2 linked regions of the Vreelandella piezotolerans genome follow. The protein of the gene in region 1 interacts with the protein of each later gene in a pairwise test. Links are inferred from orthologs where the notes say so. Each region holds a gene or a part of one and is shown on either strand. Other genes may lie near its edges. The genes, in order: menB and rfaD.

What was found.
Region 2: the proteins of menB (region 1) and rfaD interact in binary tests that used the Escherichia coli proteins (3 or more experiments, as listed by UniProt). The link is inferred for Vreelandella piezotolerans from one-to-one orthologs.

What each region holds. Positions count from the first base shown.
Region 1 is NZ_CP048602.1:3,440,787-3,447,447, reverse strand. The notes cover bases 1,727-4,599. They hold menB (1,4-dihydroxy-2-naphthoyl-CoA synthase), read left to right. Parts: upstream 1,727-2,669; coding sequence 2,670-3,530; downstream 3,531-4,599. Other genes in these bases: GYM47_RS15770 (AMP-binding protein), read left to right, coding at 4,425-4,599; menC (o-succinylbenzoate synthase), read left to right, coding at 3,530-4,471; frdD (fumarate reductase subunit FrdD), read left to right, coding at 2,211-2,606; GYM47_RS15790 (fumarate reductase subunit C), read left to right, coding at 1,813-2,214; GYM47_RS15795 (succinate dehydrogenase/fumarate reductase iron-sulfur subunit), read left to right, coding at 1,727-1,780. Also shown: frdA (fumarate reductase (quinol) flavoprotein subunit), read left to right, coding at 1-1,049; more of GYM47_RS15795, read left to right, coding at 1,046-1,726; more of GYM47_RS15770, read left to right, coding at 4,600-5,903; GYM47_RS15765 (hypothetical protein), read left to right, coding at 6,174-6,661. UniProt on the Escherichia coli protein: Converts o-succinylbenzoyl-CoA (OSB-CoA) to 1,4-dihydroxy-2-naphthoyl-CoA (DHNA-CoA).
Region 2 is NZ_CP048602.1:7,497-14,266, forward strand. Bases 1,789-4,770 are described here. They hold rfaD (ADP-glyceromanno-heptose 6-epimerase), read left to right. Parts: upstream 1,789-2,792; coding sequence 2,793-3,749; downstream 3,750-4,770. Other genes in these bases: glyQ (glycine--tRNA ligase subunit alpha), read right to left, coding at 1,789-2,683; waaF (lipopolysaccharide heptosyltransferase II), read left to right, coding at 3,742-4,752; GYM47_RS00050 (sulfatase-like hydrolase/transferase), read right to left, coding at 4,749-4,770. Also shown: glyS (glycine--tRNA ligase subunit beta), read right to left, coding at 1-1,712; more of glyQ, read right to left, coding at 1,712-1,788; more of GYM47_RS00050, read right to left, coding at 4,771-6,401; GYM47_RS00055 (glycosyltransferase family 2 protein), read left to right, coding at 6,544-6,770. UniProt on the Escherichia coli protein: Catalyzes the interconversion between ADP-D-glycero-beta-D-manno-heptose and ADP-L-glycero-beta-D-manno-heptose via an epimerization at carbon 6 of the heptose.

The sequences.
Region 1 (6,661 bases):
TGATCACCGAAGCGTGCCGGGGGGAAGGCGGTATTCTGCTCAACAAGGAGGGTTACCGCTACCTCCAGGACTACGGCCTGGGCCCGGAAACACCCCTGGGCAAGCCGGAAAACAAGTACATGGAGCTGGGCCCTCGGGACAAGCTCTCCCAGGCGTTCTGGCAGGAGCAGCAGGCCGGGCGTACCGGCAAGTTTGGCGACAGCGACGTGGTCTATCTCGACCTTCGCCACCTGGGCGCCGACTATCTGCATGAGCGCCTGCCGTTCATCTGCGAGCTGGCCAAATCCTATATCAATGTCGACCCCGTCAAGGAGCCGATCCCGATTCGGCCTGCGGTGCACTACACCATGGGCGGCATCGAAACCGATCCCCAGTGTGAAACGACCATTGCGGGTCTGTACGCCGCCGGGGAGTGCGCATCGGTAGGCCTGCATGGGGCCAACCGGCTGGGCTCCAATTCGCTGACCGAGCTGCTGGTCTTTGGCCGCTTGGCTGGGGAGCAGGCCAGCCAGCGGGCTGCCCGCACCGACTGGGTGGCGCTGCCGGTCTTGCAGGCGCAGGCCCAGCGGCAGCAGGCGCGGCTGGCCACGCTCTGCGATGGCCAGGGCAGCGGTGAATCCTGGGTGACGCTCAAGCACGCCATGGTGCAGGCCATGGAGAGCGGCTGCGGCATTTACCGCACCGAAGCAGGCATGCAGCAGGCGTTGGATACCCTTCGCCAGCTGCGCCAGCGCTATGCCCAGGTGCGAGTAAGTGACACCAGCAAGATTTTCAATACCGAGCTGCTGGAGTGCCTGGAGTTTGGCTACGGGCTGGAGATCGCCGAGGCGTCGTGCCTGGCCGCGTTGGAGCGTCGCGAATCCCGGGGTGCCCACCAGCGCCTGGACGAGGGCCTGCAGGCCCGTGACGACGTGGGCTATCTCAAGCATAGCCAGGTGTTTTACCAGGGTGATGCGCCCGCCGAGCTGCGCTGGCAGGCGGTGGATACCCGCTTTTCGGCCCCGGCCGCGCGGGTTTACGGGGATGCGGCCAAGGGAGGCAAGGCATGAACAAGCACATCAGCATCAAGCGTTACCTGCCCGACAGCGCAGCGGAACCCTACTGGCAAACCTACGACGTTGCTGTGGAGGACAGCACCTCGCTTCTCGACGCGCTGAACCATATCAAGGAGCAGCAGGACAGCACGCTGAGCTACCGCTGGTCTTGCCGAATGGCGATTTGTGGCTCCTGTGGCGTCATGGTCAACGGCATTCCCAAGCTGGGCTGTAAAACCTTCCTGCGCGACTACCCTGGCGAGATTCGTATCGAACCGCTGGCGCACTTCCCCGTGCAGCGGGACCTGGTCGTGGACATGGCGCTGTTCCTGGAGCACCTGGCGGCGGTGAAGCCCTACCTGATCGAACAGGACCCGGTGCAGACCTTTGATCCCGGCCAGGCGCAGCCCCACACACAAACGCCTGAACAGCTGGCGCGCTATCGGCAGTTTGCCAACTGTATCAACTGTGGCCTGTGCTATTCGGCGTGCCCGCAGTTTGGTTTGAACCCTGAGTTTCTGGGGCCTGCGGCGCTGACCCTGGCGCACCGCTACAACCTGGACAGCCGGGACCAGGGCAAACGTCAGCGCATGGCGCAGCTCAACCGCCACGATGGTGTCTGGAGCTGTACCTTCGTGGGCTTCTGCTCGCAGGTATGCCCCAAGCACGTCGACCCGGCCGCTGCGGTCAATCAGGGCAAGGTCGAGGCCGCCAAACATACGCTGATCGCACTGTTCAAGGGCTGATTGGCCAGAACGAACCGTCGGGAGAGTGCCTCATGGAAAAATCATCATCACAACGGCTGCCGCCCTTGAAGCGCAACTGGTGGCTGAAGCACGGTTTCTTCAAGCGCTATATGCTGCGCGAAGCCACGGTGGTGCCGCTGGTGTTTTTCATTCTCTGCCTATTGGCAGGAGTGTTCGCGCTGTTGCAGGGCCCGGCGAGCTGGCAGGGCTGGGTGGCCTTTATGGGCTCGCCGCTGGTGCTGCTGCTGAATGCGCTGGCGCTGGTGGCCAGCCTCTATCACGCGGCCACCTTCTTCGTGCTGTTTCCTCGGGTCATGCCGCTGCGCGTGGCGGGGCGCAGCGTGCCCGCTGGTGCCATCGTTGCTGGCCAGTGGGCGGGGGTCGTGGCAGTGGCGGTCGTGTTGTTCTGGCTCTTGGGGAGGGGCGGCGCATGAAAACCTCACATCAAAAAGCACCCCTGGGTCAGCCTCGGCAAGCCTATGACGAGCCCCTGTGGTGGGGGCTGTTCAGTGCCGGGGGCGTCTGTTTTGCCGTGGTCTTGCCTGCGGTGATTCTGTTCATCGGGCTATTGCTGCCGTTGGGCCTGCTGCCCGCCGAGGCGCTTGGCCACGAGCGGGCCTCCCGCCTGCTGTTCAGCCTGCCCGGCGTGCTGTTCATCGGCGCCGCCGTGTGCTTGCCGCTGTTTCATGCCGCCCACCGGCTGCGCCATGGCCTATTCGACCTGAGCCTGGGCCAGGACACTCGCAACAAATGGCTGATGTACGGCCTGGCGGCCCTGTTGAGCCTGTTGGCGCTGGCTCTGGTGGTCGTGGGCTGGCTGCGCTGAGGCCCGCCCGCGAACACGGCCGTATCAAAAAGAACGCACACCCCTGATAAGCACGAGGTCAGCATGATCGAAGGACTCACGGAACAGGCGCTGTATGCCCCCATCAAGTGGCAGGACGCCTCGCAAGAGTACCAGGACATCCTCTATCACACCGCTGAGGAGGGCATTGCACGGATCACCATCAATCGCCCTGAGGTGCGCAATGCGTTTCGCCCGCAAACGGTGAGCGAGATGATCCATGCCCTCGGCCGCGCGCGCCACGACAGCGCCATCGGCGCGATTCTGCTGACCGGGGCGGGCGAACAGGCCTTCTGCTCCGGGGGCGACCAGCGCATTCGTGGCGACTACGGCGGCTACCGCGACGAGGCGGGCACCCATCACCTCAACGTACTGGATTTCCAGCGTGACATTCGCACCTGCCCGAAGCCGGTGGTCGCCATGGTGGCGGGCTACGCCATTGGCGGCGGCCACGTGCTGCACCTGATGTGCGATTTGACCATCGCCGCCGACAACGCCATCTTCGGCCAGACCGGCCCCAAGGTCGGCTCGTTTGATGGCGGCTATGGCGCCTCCTACCTGGCGCGCATCGTCGGCCAGAAGAAGGCGCGAGAAATCTGGTTTCTCTGCCGCCAGTACGGCGCCGAGCAGGCCCTCGACATGGGCCTGGTCAACCACGTGGTGCCGCTTGACGAGCTCGAGCGGGAAAGCGTGCGCTGGTGCCGCGAGATGCTCCAGCACAGCCCCATGGCGCTGCGCTGCCTGAAAGCCTCGCTCAACGCCGACTGCGACGGCCAGGCGGGGCTTCAGGAGCTGGCCGGCAACGCCACCATGCTCTACTACATGACCGAAGAGGGCCAGGAGGGGCGCAACGCCTTCAACGAGAAGCGCCGCCCGGATTTCTCCCGCTACCCGCGCAACCCCTGATGGCGCGCGCGCTCTACCGCTACGCGCTTGCGCTGACCAGGCCGCTGACGCTGAACGGCGAGCGGCTGACCCAGCGCGAGGGGCTGCTGGTAAACATCGACGGCCAGTGGGGCGAGATCGCCCCGTTGCCGGGCTTCTCCTGCGAGACCCTGGCCCAGGCCGAAGCCGAGGCGCTGGCCTACCTGGCCGCTTTCGAGCGCGGCGAGGTGCCGACCCCGCAGCTTGCCTCGGTGCAGTTCGGCCTTGGCTGCGCCCGGCGCGCCTGGCCCGAGCGCTTGCCCCAATCACCCGCCCCGTACCCGCTGCTTCAGGGTACGCCTGCCCATCTGATGATCGAGATCGAGGTCCGCCTCAAGGCGTGGCGAACGGCGCCGCCGGAGCGCCTCAAGCTCAAGGTCGCCCGCTACCCCATCAATGAAGAGCTGGCGCTGATCAAGCGGATAAGTGAGCGCTTGCCCACCACCCGGCTGATACTGGACGCCAACGGCGGCTTCACCCGCGAGCAGGCGCGGCGCTTCTGTGCCGGGCTGCCGCCGGGGCAGATCGACTACCTGGAAGAGCCCTGCGCCGCGCTTACCGACACCCAGGCCGTGGCCGAGGCGACCGGCGTGCCCTTTGCGCTGGACGAAACCCTCTCGCGGCAGCGCCCCTGGCAGGCACACCCGCAGCTGGCGGCGCTGGTCATCAAACCCACGCTGATCGGCTCGCTTGCCGCGTGCCAGGCGCTGGTCGAACGGGCGCGGGCGCTGGGGCTTCGCGTGGTGGTGTCATCGAGCTTCGAATCCGAGCTGGGCCTGGAGCTGCTTTCGCGCCTGGCCCGGGAGTGGGCGCCGGGCGAGCCGCCGGGGCTGGATACCGGCGGCTGGCTCGCTGGGCGCCTTACCGACCAACGCGGTGCGGTCATGGTCGAGCGCTGCCGCTGCCTCTACCACTCGGCGTGATCGCCACCCTCAGGAGCCCCGCATGACCGAGCCTTGCCCCATCCACGCCTGGGCCACTCAAACCCCCGAACACATCGCCATCGAGGCCAGCGAGCAGCGGCTGAGCTACCGCCAGCTGGACCGCCGCGTGGCGGGGCTTGCCCGGCAGCTGATGCGCCAAATGCCCCCCGGCGAGCGGCTGCTGGTGCCCGCCCGCGGCTCGCTCAACGCACTATTATTGGCCTGGGCCTGCCTGCGCGCCCGGGTGGTGTTCTGCCCGGTCAACCCGGCGGTGCCCGCCGGGGAGCAGGTCGCCATGGCGGCGCGCCTGCCCGCGCGCTTTCTGGCCCAGCCCGAAGGGGGCAGCCCCAAGCTTGCAAACGCCGAGGGCCCGACGCCACTGGCGCTGGACTTCACCGCCGAGGCCGAACCGGGCGAGCCGCTCCTCGACCCCGACCAGCCCAGCAACACCATCTTTACCTCCGGCTCCAGCGGTACGCCCAAGGCGGTGCAGCATCGCCTTGGCAATCATCTGGCCTCGTCGCGGGGCTCGGCATCGTTCATTTCTGTGGATCAAGCGAGCGGCTGGCTGCTCTCGCTGCCGCTTTTCCACATCGGCGGCTACGCCATCGCCTTTCGGGTGTTCCTCGCCGGTGGGCGCGTCATTATCGACGACGGCGCACCGCTTCTGGAGCGCCTGCAACGCCAGCCCATCACCCACCTCTCGCTGGTGCCCACCCAGCTCTGGCGGCTGCTTCACGCGGGATTCGACCCGCAAAAGACACAGCTACGCGAGCTGCTGCTCGGCGGCGCCGCCATCCCCGCGCCGCTGGTCGCCAAAATGACCGCGCTGGGCCTGACGCCCAGGGTGAGCTACGGCCTCTCGGAAATGGCCAGCCAGGTATGCACCGGCCTGCCCGGCGCCCCCGGCGTGGTCGGCAAGCCCCTGCCCGGGCGCGAAGTGCGCGTCCACAACGGCGAGATCCAGGTGCGCGGCGAAACGCTTTTTGAGGGCTACCTGCAAGACGGCCAGCTTACCCCGGCGGTCGACAGCGAAGGCTGGTTCGCCACCAGGGACAAGGGCCACTTCACAAAGCAAGGCGAGCTAGTGGTGGAAGGGCGGCTGGACAACGCCTTCATCTCCGGCGGCGAAAACATCCAACCCGAAGCCATCGAACAACGCCTGGTCGACCACCCCGGTGTTGCCCAAGCGCTGGTGGTGCCCGTGCCTCAACCGGAATGGGGCGAACGCCCGGTGGCGTTTGTCGACTACCACGCGGAGGAAGTGGATGGAGCCGAACTAAACACTTGGGTGCGCGAGACGCTGCCCGGCTTTATGGTGCCGGATGCGTGGTTTGGCTGGCCTGAGGGGGTGGGGTTCAAGCCCTCGCGGCGGGTGTTTGCGATGAAGGCGCGGGCGGCGCTTGAGTCATCTGAAAGAGTCGGCGAGTAAAGACCTACGACCTATGGCTGACGAGTGTCATTAAATTTACGCGTGACCTAAGGTAAGTTTGTGGATAGGGTATGATTGAACCGGTAAAACACGCGGTCACGCGAACAATGGATAGACTGCCTGAAAATTTATAGAATCTATATAGATCAGTAAGTTATGGGCCGCATGCGGGCTGTATAACACCAATAAACGCGCTGGCGGGTTTATTGGTGTTATGTGGTTGGGCGTATAATCACTGTTAGGGCTCAAAGATTACAGGAAGAAATGTGCATGACAGATTTACCTAAAAATATTCAAGTTATTTTTGAGAATAATCCGAAGCTTATGGATTTGATCCCAAATCCTACCCTGGTGTCAGATTCGTCATTCGTCTCGGCTTTTAGTCAAAAGTTAAAAAAATCCTCGGCAGGGGATGAGGAGGGCTCATTTTATAGAGTCATATTTAAGAAAGACTCTTCGCGAGAGCTAATGACTATTAACAGCGGGGAATTAAAGGGGCTGCTTACATCTACATGCATTGAGAGGGGCAAAATTAGCGATGTTGCAGGCTTACAGAAGGTTGAGCTAGATAATCAAGCAGACCTAATGCCGACTTTGCTAGGTATAAGCCTGTATGGCGCAATTCAAAACAATCTATCTTACATTTCTCATCTTTGTGCTGATATTAGGAATCACCAGATTCTTGAAGAGCAAGCTCGATTTGAAAGAATATCAGAGACGATAGTAGACAGCTTTAGAAGCATACCTGACATCTCGCT
Region 2 (6,770 bases), 3.4 Mb from region 1 along the record:
CGCTGGGCGAAGGCTTTCACGGCACGTAAGCGGCGCGCAAAATCCAGCGGTTTGGTCACCGGGCGAGCACGAACGGCGAGATACATCTCAGCAGAGATACCCTCCTCCTGGCCCCAGGCGCGGAAGCGGTCGAGCATATAGGTCAACACGTCTTCTACGAGGCCCTCGGCTTTCGGGAGATTCTGGTGCTGGTCAGCAGTGATCTGCAGCAGCTCGCGCAGGTCGAGGTTCAACTCGCCTTTGACCAGGATGTTCAATACGCCAATGGACGCGCGGCGCAGGGCGAAGGGGTCCTTGGCGCCGGTGGGGCGTTGACCAATACCGAAAATGCCTACCAGCGTATCCAGGCGGTCGGCCAGAGCCAGCGCTTGGCCGGTCAAACTGTGCGGAATCGCGTCGCTGGCAAAGCGAGGTAGATACTGCTCCTCCAGCGCCTGGGCAACCTCCGCCGGTTCGCCATCCTGCTCGGCGTAGTAGCGGCCCATAATGCCCTGCAGCTCGGGGAATTCGAGCACCATTTCGGTAACGAGATCACATTTGGCCAGGGCCACAGCGCGTTGCGCATGAGCCACGTCACCCTGGATGCGCTCAGCGATGAAAGTGGCGATGGCCGTGCTGCGGCGGGCCTTGTCCGCCAACGTGCCCAACTGCTGCTGGAAGACTACGCTTTCCAGTTGCGGTATGCGTGAGCCCAGCGTTTGCTTCCGGTCGGTATCGTAGAAGAAGGCGGCATCCGCCAAGCGCGGACGAATGACCTTTTCATTACCGGAGATCACCTGGTCGGGATCCTGGCTCTCGATGTTCGAGATGGTGATGAACAGCGGCTTCAACTTGCCCTGATCATCCAGCAGGTGGAAGTATTTTTGATTGGCCTTCATCGAGGAAATCAGGCACTCGGCAGGTACTTCCAGGAAGCGCTCGTCGAAGCTGCCGGTGAGCGCCACGGGCCACTCCACCAAACCGCTCACCTCGACCAGCAGGTCTTCATCGATGACGGCGTTGGCTTCCTGAACCTCGGCCTCGGCGAGCACCTGCTCACGAATACGCTCGCGGCGCTGCTGGCGGTCGGCCAGAACGTAGGCATTCTCGAGTGCCGCTAGATAGTCATCGGCGTGCTCGAGCTGGATGGCATCCGGCGCGTGGAAACGGTGGCCGTAGGTGGTACGGCTGGCTTCCAGCCCCAGCGCTTCTGCTGCAATGACGTCTTTGCCATACAGGGCCACGAGCCAGTGCACGGGGCGCGAGAACTCGACGCGGGACGCGCCCCAGCGCATATTCTTGGGCACTGGAAGCGAGTGTAGCGTCTTGCGCACCATCTCCGGTAGCAGCGCTTGAACGCTGTCACCTTGCTGCTGCTCGCGGTAGCCAAGCCAGGTGCCTTTATCGGTGTCCAGATGGATCAGATCCTCCACGCTGACACCGCAGGAGCGAGCAAAGCCTTCCGCCGCCTTTGTGGGGACGCCGTCTTTGAAAGCGGCGGCCAGCGCGGGTCCGCGACGCTCTACTTCGCGATCCGGCTGTTTGTCGGCGAGTCCGGTAACCTTCACGGCTAGGCGCCGCGGGGTGGCGTAGGCGGTCACCGCCTCGAAGGGAATCTCGGCGTCCTGTAAGCCTTTTTCGATACCCGAGGCAAAGGCGTCTGAGAGCGTGTCTAGCGCGGTCGGCGGAAGCTCTTCTGCGCCAAGTTCTAATAAAAGCGTATCAACGGCCATTATGCGTCTCCCTGCTCGGCGAGCTCATCTTGTAACAGTTCACGGCGCAATTCCTCCGAGGCCATGGGGAATCCTGCTGCTTTACGAGACTCGAAGTAGGCAGTGGCAACATCACGCGCCATGGTGCGCACGCGTAAAATGAAGCGCTGACGCTCGGTCACGGAAATGGCGTGGCGCGCATCCAGCAGGTTGAAGGTATGCGACGCTTTGAGCACCTGCTCGTAGGCGGGCAGCGGGAGGCTCGCGGCCAGCAGCTTGCTGCACTCTTTTTCCTGATGGTCGAAGGCAGCAAAGAGCTGGTCGACGTCGGCGTGCTCGAAGTTATACGCCGACTGCTCGCGCTCGTTTTGCAGGTAGACATCGCCGTAGCTGACTTTGCTGCCGTCCGGCGCGATGGCCCATACCAGGTCGTAAACGCTCTCCACGTTTTGCAGGTACATGGCGATACGCTCGAGTCCGTAGGTCAACTCGCCGGTGACGGGGTAGCACTCGATACCGCCCGCCTGCTGGAAGTAGGTGAACTGGGTTACTTCCATGCCGTTGAGCCATACTTCCCAGCCCAATCCCCAAGCGCCGAGCGTCGGGGATTCCCAGTTATCTTCTACGAAGCGCACGTCGTGAATCAGCGGATCAAGTCCTAAACGCTTCAGCGAACCCAGATACAGATCCTGCAAGTTGCTGGGCGAAGGCTTCATTACCACCTGAAACTGGTAGTAGTGCTGCAGGCGATTGGGGTTCTCGCCATAGCGGCCGTCGGTTGGGCGGCGGGAAGGCTGAACGTAGGCAGCATTCCAGGTTTCTGGACCAATCGCCCGCAGGAACGTGGCGGGGTGGAAGGTGCCCGCGCCGACTTCCATATCGAGGGGCTGAAGGATGACGCAGCCCTGTTCTGCCCAATACTGTTGCAGAGCAAGGATCAAGCCTTGAAAGGTCGACACATCGGGTGTCGATTGGTTTGTCGAAACACTCATCGCGGAAAGCACCGTTGGCCATGAATTCATAAGCCGTCAAGTATACAATCACAGGCAGATGGGTTATAGGCACGTTAGCCAAAGAGCCGCTTTTGGTAAGGAGAACGAGATGATCGTGGTAACAGGCGGGGCCGGGTTCATCGGCGCCAATATTGTCAAAGCGCTAAATGCTCGCGGCCGTGACGATGTGATGGTGGTCGACGACCTGCGCGATGGCACCAAATTCGTCAATTTGGCGGACTGCACGCTGGCTGACTACTTGGATAAAGACGATTTCATCGCCCGCGTGAAAGCCGCGCTACGTGGTGAAACGGTGGACTTGCCCACCATCGATGCGATTTTCCATGAAGGGGCCTGTTCGGACACCACCGAGTGGGACGGGCACTATATGATGGAGAATAACTTCGAGTACTCCAAAGTGCTGCTCAACTACTGTGAAAAACTGGGCATCCCTTTTCTGTACGCATCGTCGGCGGCGACCTACGGTGGCAGCGAGGTGTTCAAGGAAGCGCCGGAGCATGAGAAGCCGCTCAACGTCTACGGCTACTCCAAGCTACTGTTCGATCAGCACGTTCGCTCGCGCTGGAACGAGTTGACGACTCAAGTGGTAGGTTTCCGCTACTTCAACGTTTACGGGCCGCGAGAGCAGCACAAAGGCAAGATGGCCAGCGTTGCCTATCACAACCATCTGCAGATCCGTAACGGCGAAACGCTGAAGCTGTTCGGTGCTTACGGTGGCTATGAGGCGGGCATGCAGAGCCGCGACTTCGTCTACGTGGGCGATGTGGTCGATGTGAATCTCTGGTTTTTGGATAACCCTCACGCATCAGGCATCTTCAATTTGGGCACCGGGCGTGCCGAGCCGTTCAAGGCGATTGGCGAAGCGGTCATCGATTTTTACGGTCAGGGCGAGATCGATTACATTCCCTTCCCCCAAGAGTTGAAAGGGCGCTACCAAAGCTACACGCGTGCTGATATTAGCCAACTGCGTGCGGCAGGTTGTGACGTGGAATTCAAAACCGTCGCCCAGGGCGTCAAGGCGTACTTGGAGTGGTTGAATGGCTAACTCGGCCAAGCGGCTGCTGGTCGTCGGTCCTTCCTGGGTCGGCGATATGGTCATGGCGCAGAGTCTGTTCATGACGTTGAAGGCGCGCTATCCAGGCGCCACGCTAGGTGTGGTCGCCCCGGGATGGTCCCAGCCGATCTTAGAGCGCATGCCTCAAGTGGACGAAGTGCTACCGCTGGCGGTAGGCCACGGAGAGTTTGGCCTTGCCAGCCGTCGCGAGCTGGCGGCACGGCTACGCGGTCGCTTCGATCGCGCCATCGTTCTGCCGCGCTCTTGGAAGGCCGCCTTGGTGCCCTTCATGGCCCGCATTCCTGAGCGCGTGGGTTTTTTGGGAGAGCACCGCTACGGCTTGCTAAAAGAGCGTCGCAAGCTCGACAAGCAGGTGCTGGATCAAACCGTCAAACGGTTCGTCTCGCTGGGGCTGCCATTGGAAGAGGCACAAAGCGGGCAGTTCTCGATTCCCAAGCCACGGCTCACCATTGACCGTGATAACTTGGTGAATTTGCGCCTGAGCCATACGCTGTCCTCTCGTCCCGCCATCGGCATGATGCCCGGCGCGGAGTATGGTCCTGCCAAGCAGTGGCCGTTGGCGTATTTTCATCAATTGGCTGCGAGACTGATCGACGACGGTTTCGAGATTCGCGTGCTAGGCGGAGCGAAAGATCACCCTGCAGGGCAGAGCATCGTGAATGGCTTGCCGCATGCGCATAATTTATGCGGAAAAACACAGCTGGCCGATGCCGTGGACCTTTTGGCCGACTGTCGCCAGGTCGTTACCAACGATTCAGGGCTCATGCATGTCGCGGCGGCGGTAGGGGTACGCATCCAAGCGCTATATGGCTCGTCATCGCCCGCCTATACGCCACCGCTAACGGATAACGCGGACATCCACTACCTTGGGCTCTCCTGTTCGCCGTGCTTTCAGCGTACCTGCCCGTTAGGCCATACGAACTGCTTGAACGAGCTAGGCGTAGAACGGGTGTATCAGGCCATGCGCACCTAGCGCATGATCTCCATTTCGTCAGCTTGATCGGCGGGTGTTTCGATGATCTGATCGGTGGCGCTCTCTTCAGGCGCACGCCGCTGAGGGGTTAGCCCGTCCCAAAGGCGATGCTGCAGCGCGGTCTCCTCCCGTAGACGTTCATTCAGCGCCTCCAGCCCATGAATCTCGACCAGCGTGGGTTGGCTGCCAAGTAGTGAAGCGCCAAGGCCCGCGCGGTGATCGTTCAATGTGAGGCCCATAGCGTCGAGGATCGTGGGGAAAACGTCTAGCATGGTGGCGCCTCGCCTTACTCGCTGCGGACGGATATCCTCGCCCAGCATGATGAGCGTATTGTCGCGATCCAAGGTGGTGAGCTGATCCCACACCGACACGCGCATGGTGAGATGATCACTGAGTACCACCACTAGCGTGTTTTCCAGCAGTCCTTCTTGCTCTAACCGTTCAACGAGGTCTCGGGCTTGGCGCGCAGAGCACTCTACCGAGTAGAGAATATCCTGACCATCGAATTCGCCCTGGCGGTCCAGACAGGTTTGCGAGGGAAAACCGCTGGGCGCATGGCCCGCAATGCTCAGGTTCACCACGGCCCAAGGACCGTCGTCCTCCTCGCTCAGTCGACGTATTTCGTCGACGGTCACATCGTATAGTGTATCGTCATAAAGACCCCAACTGTTCACATACTCAGGATCCTCGAGATCCGGTAGCAGTTCTTCTTTACCTTTGACGGTATCGAACTGGTGACCACGATAGAAAAGCCCTTTACCAGCAAACTGCGTGCTGGCGCCTCCCAAAAAACTGAGCCGGTAGCCCTGACCGGCCAGCACGTCTCCCAGACACTCAACGCCGGGTACGACTTGGCTGAGCGGTTCGAACTGACTATCGTGCAGCAGGCCGGCGGGCATGAGGGGGACGCCGCACTGGCTGGCGATCATCCCAGCCATGGTCCAGCCCGTATTCTCCATCTGCTGAATGCCCTCGAACACCAACCCGCGCTCGCCCAGTGCCGCTAAATCTGCGTAGGCGTCGCCAAATAGCTCGTTGCTATAGGTGCGCTCCATGCTCTCCAGGTACATCAGCAGTAGGTTGGGTGCATTGGGTTGGTCGCCGGTGGGTGGCGCAACATAGCGTCGATCTAGCCAAGCGCCATCGTCCGTCACTATCGCGGCGCTGCGTTGACCAATGCCGTAGAGCAGTGGGTTGGCCGCCAATAGCGCGATGGCAAAGAAGCGCTCGGTCAAACGCCAGCGCTGATCGTGGCGCGACAACCACGTCACCGATACCAGCACCGCCAACACGGTGAGCGTGTAGGTCAGTGCCAGCAGCATTTTACCTGCCCCGCCATGCTCCGCCATGCCCGCCTGTAAATGAAAAAACACCGCCCCGAGGTCGACGTTTCCGAAGCTGTCGGCCAAATAAACATAGACGCTGAATAGGCTAAGTGGCAGCAGCGACCATGGCCACATTGGACGGTAGCGTGCGTTGATCGGCGCGCCCCAGCGCAGCTTGAGCCCCACCCCAATCCATGCCGCTGCTATCAAAAAGAGCGTCCACCAGGGCAGACGCGTGAGTACGGTGACGGCATAGCCAAGGCTAAGACCCATGACGACGAGCGGTAGCCAAGGGGTGAGTTTGAGTGACCGTGAAGCGAACATCCTGTATCCCTTTTCAGAACGTGCTAAATGAAGCGTCAGCTTATCAAAAGTCGCGCCCCGTGGCCGTGTTAGCATGTCACTAAAATGGGCAGGATCACGGACGAGCCGTGTATGCCTCAAACTGAGTGGGTAAAGGTGAGACGTGTCTATTTCCGCTGTGTTGATTGTCAAAAACGAAGCGCACCACTTACGTGAGTGTCTGGAAACGCTGACGTGGGCTGATGAAATCGTCGTGCTGGATGCGGGCAGCCAGGATGCCACGTGCGAGATTGCGCGAGAGTTCACCCAGAATGTGAACGTCAACGCCGACTGGCAGGGGTTTGGCATTCAGCGCCAGCGGGCAGAAGCCCTGGCAAACGGTGAGTGGAT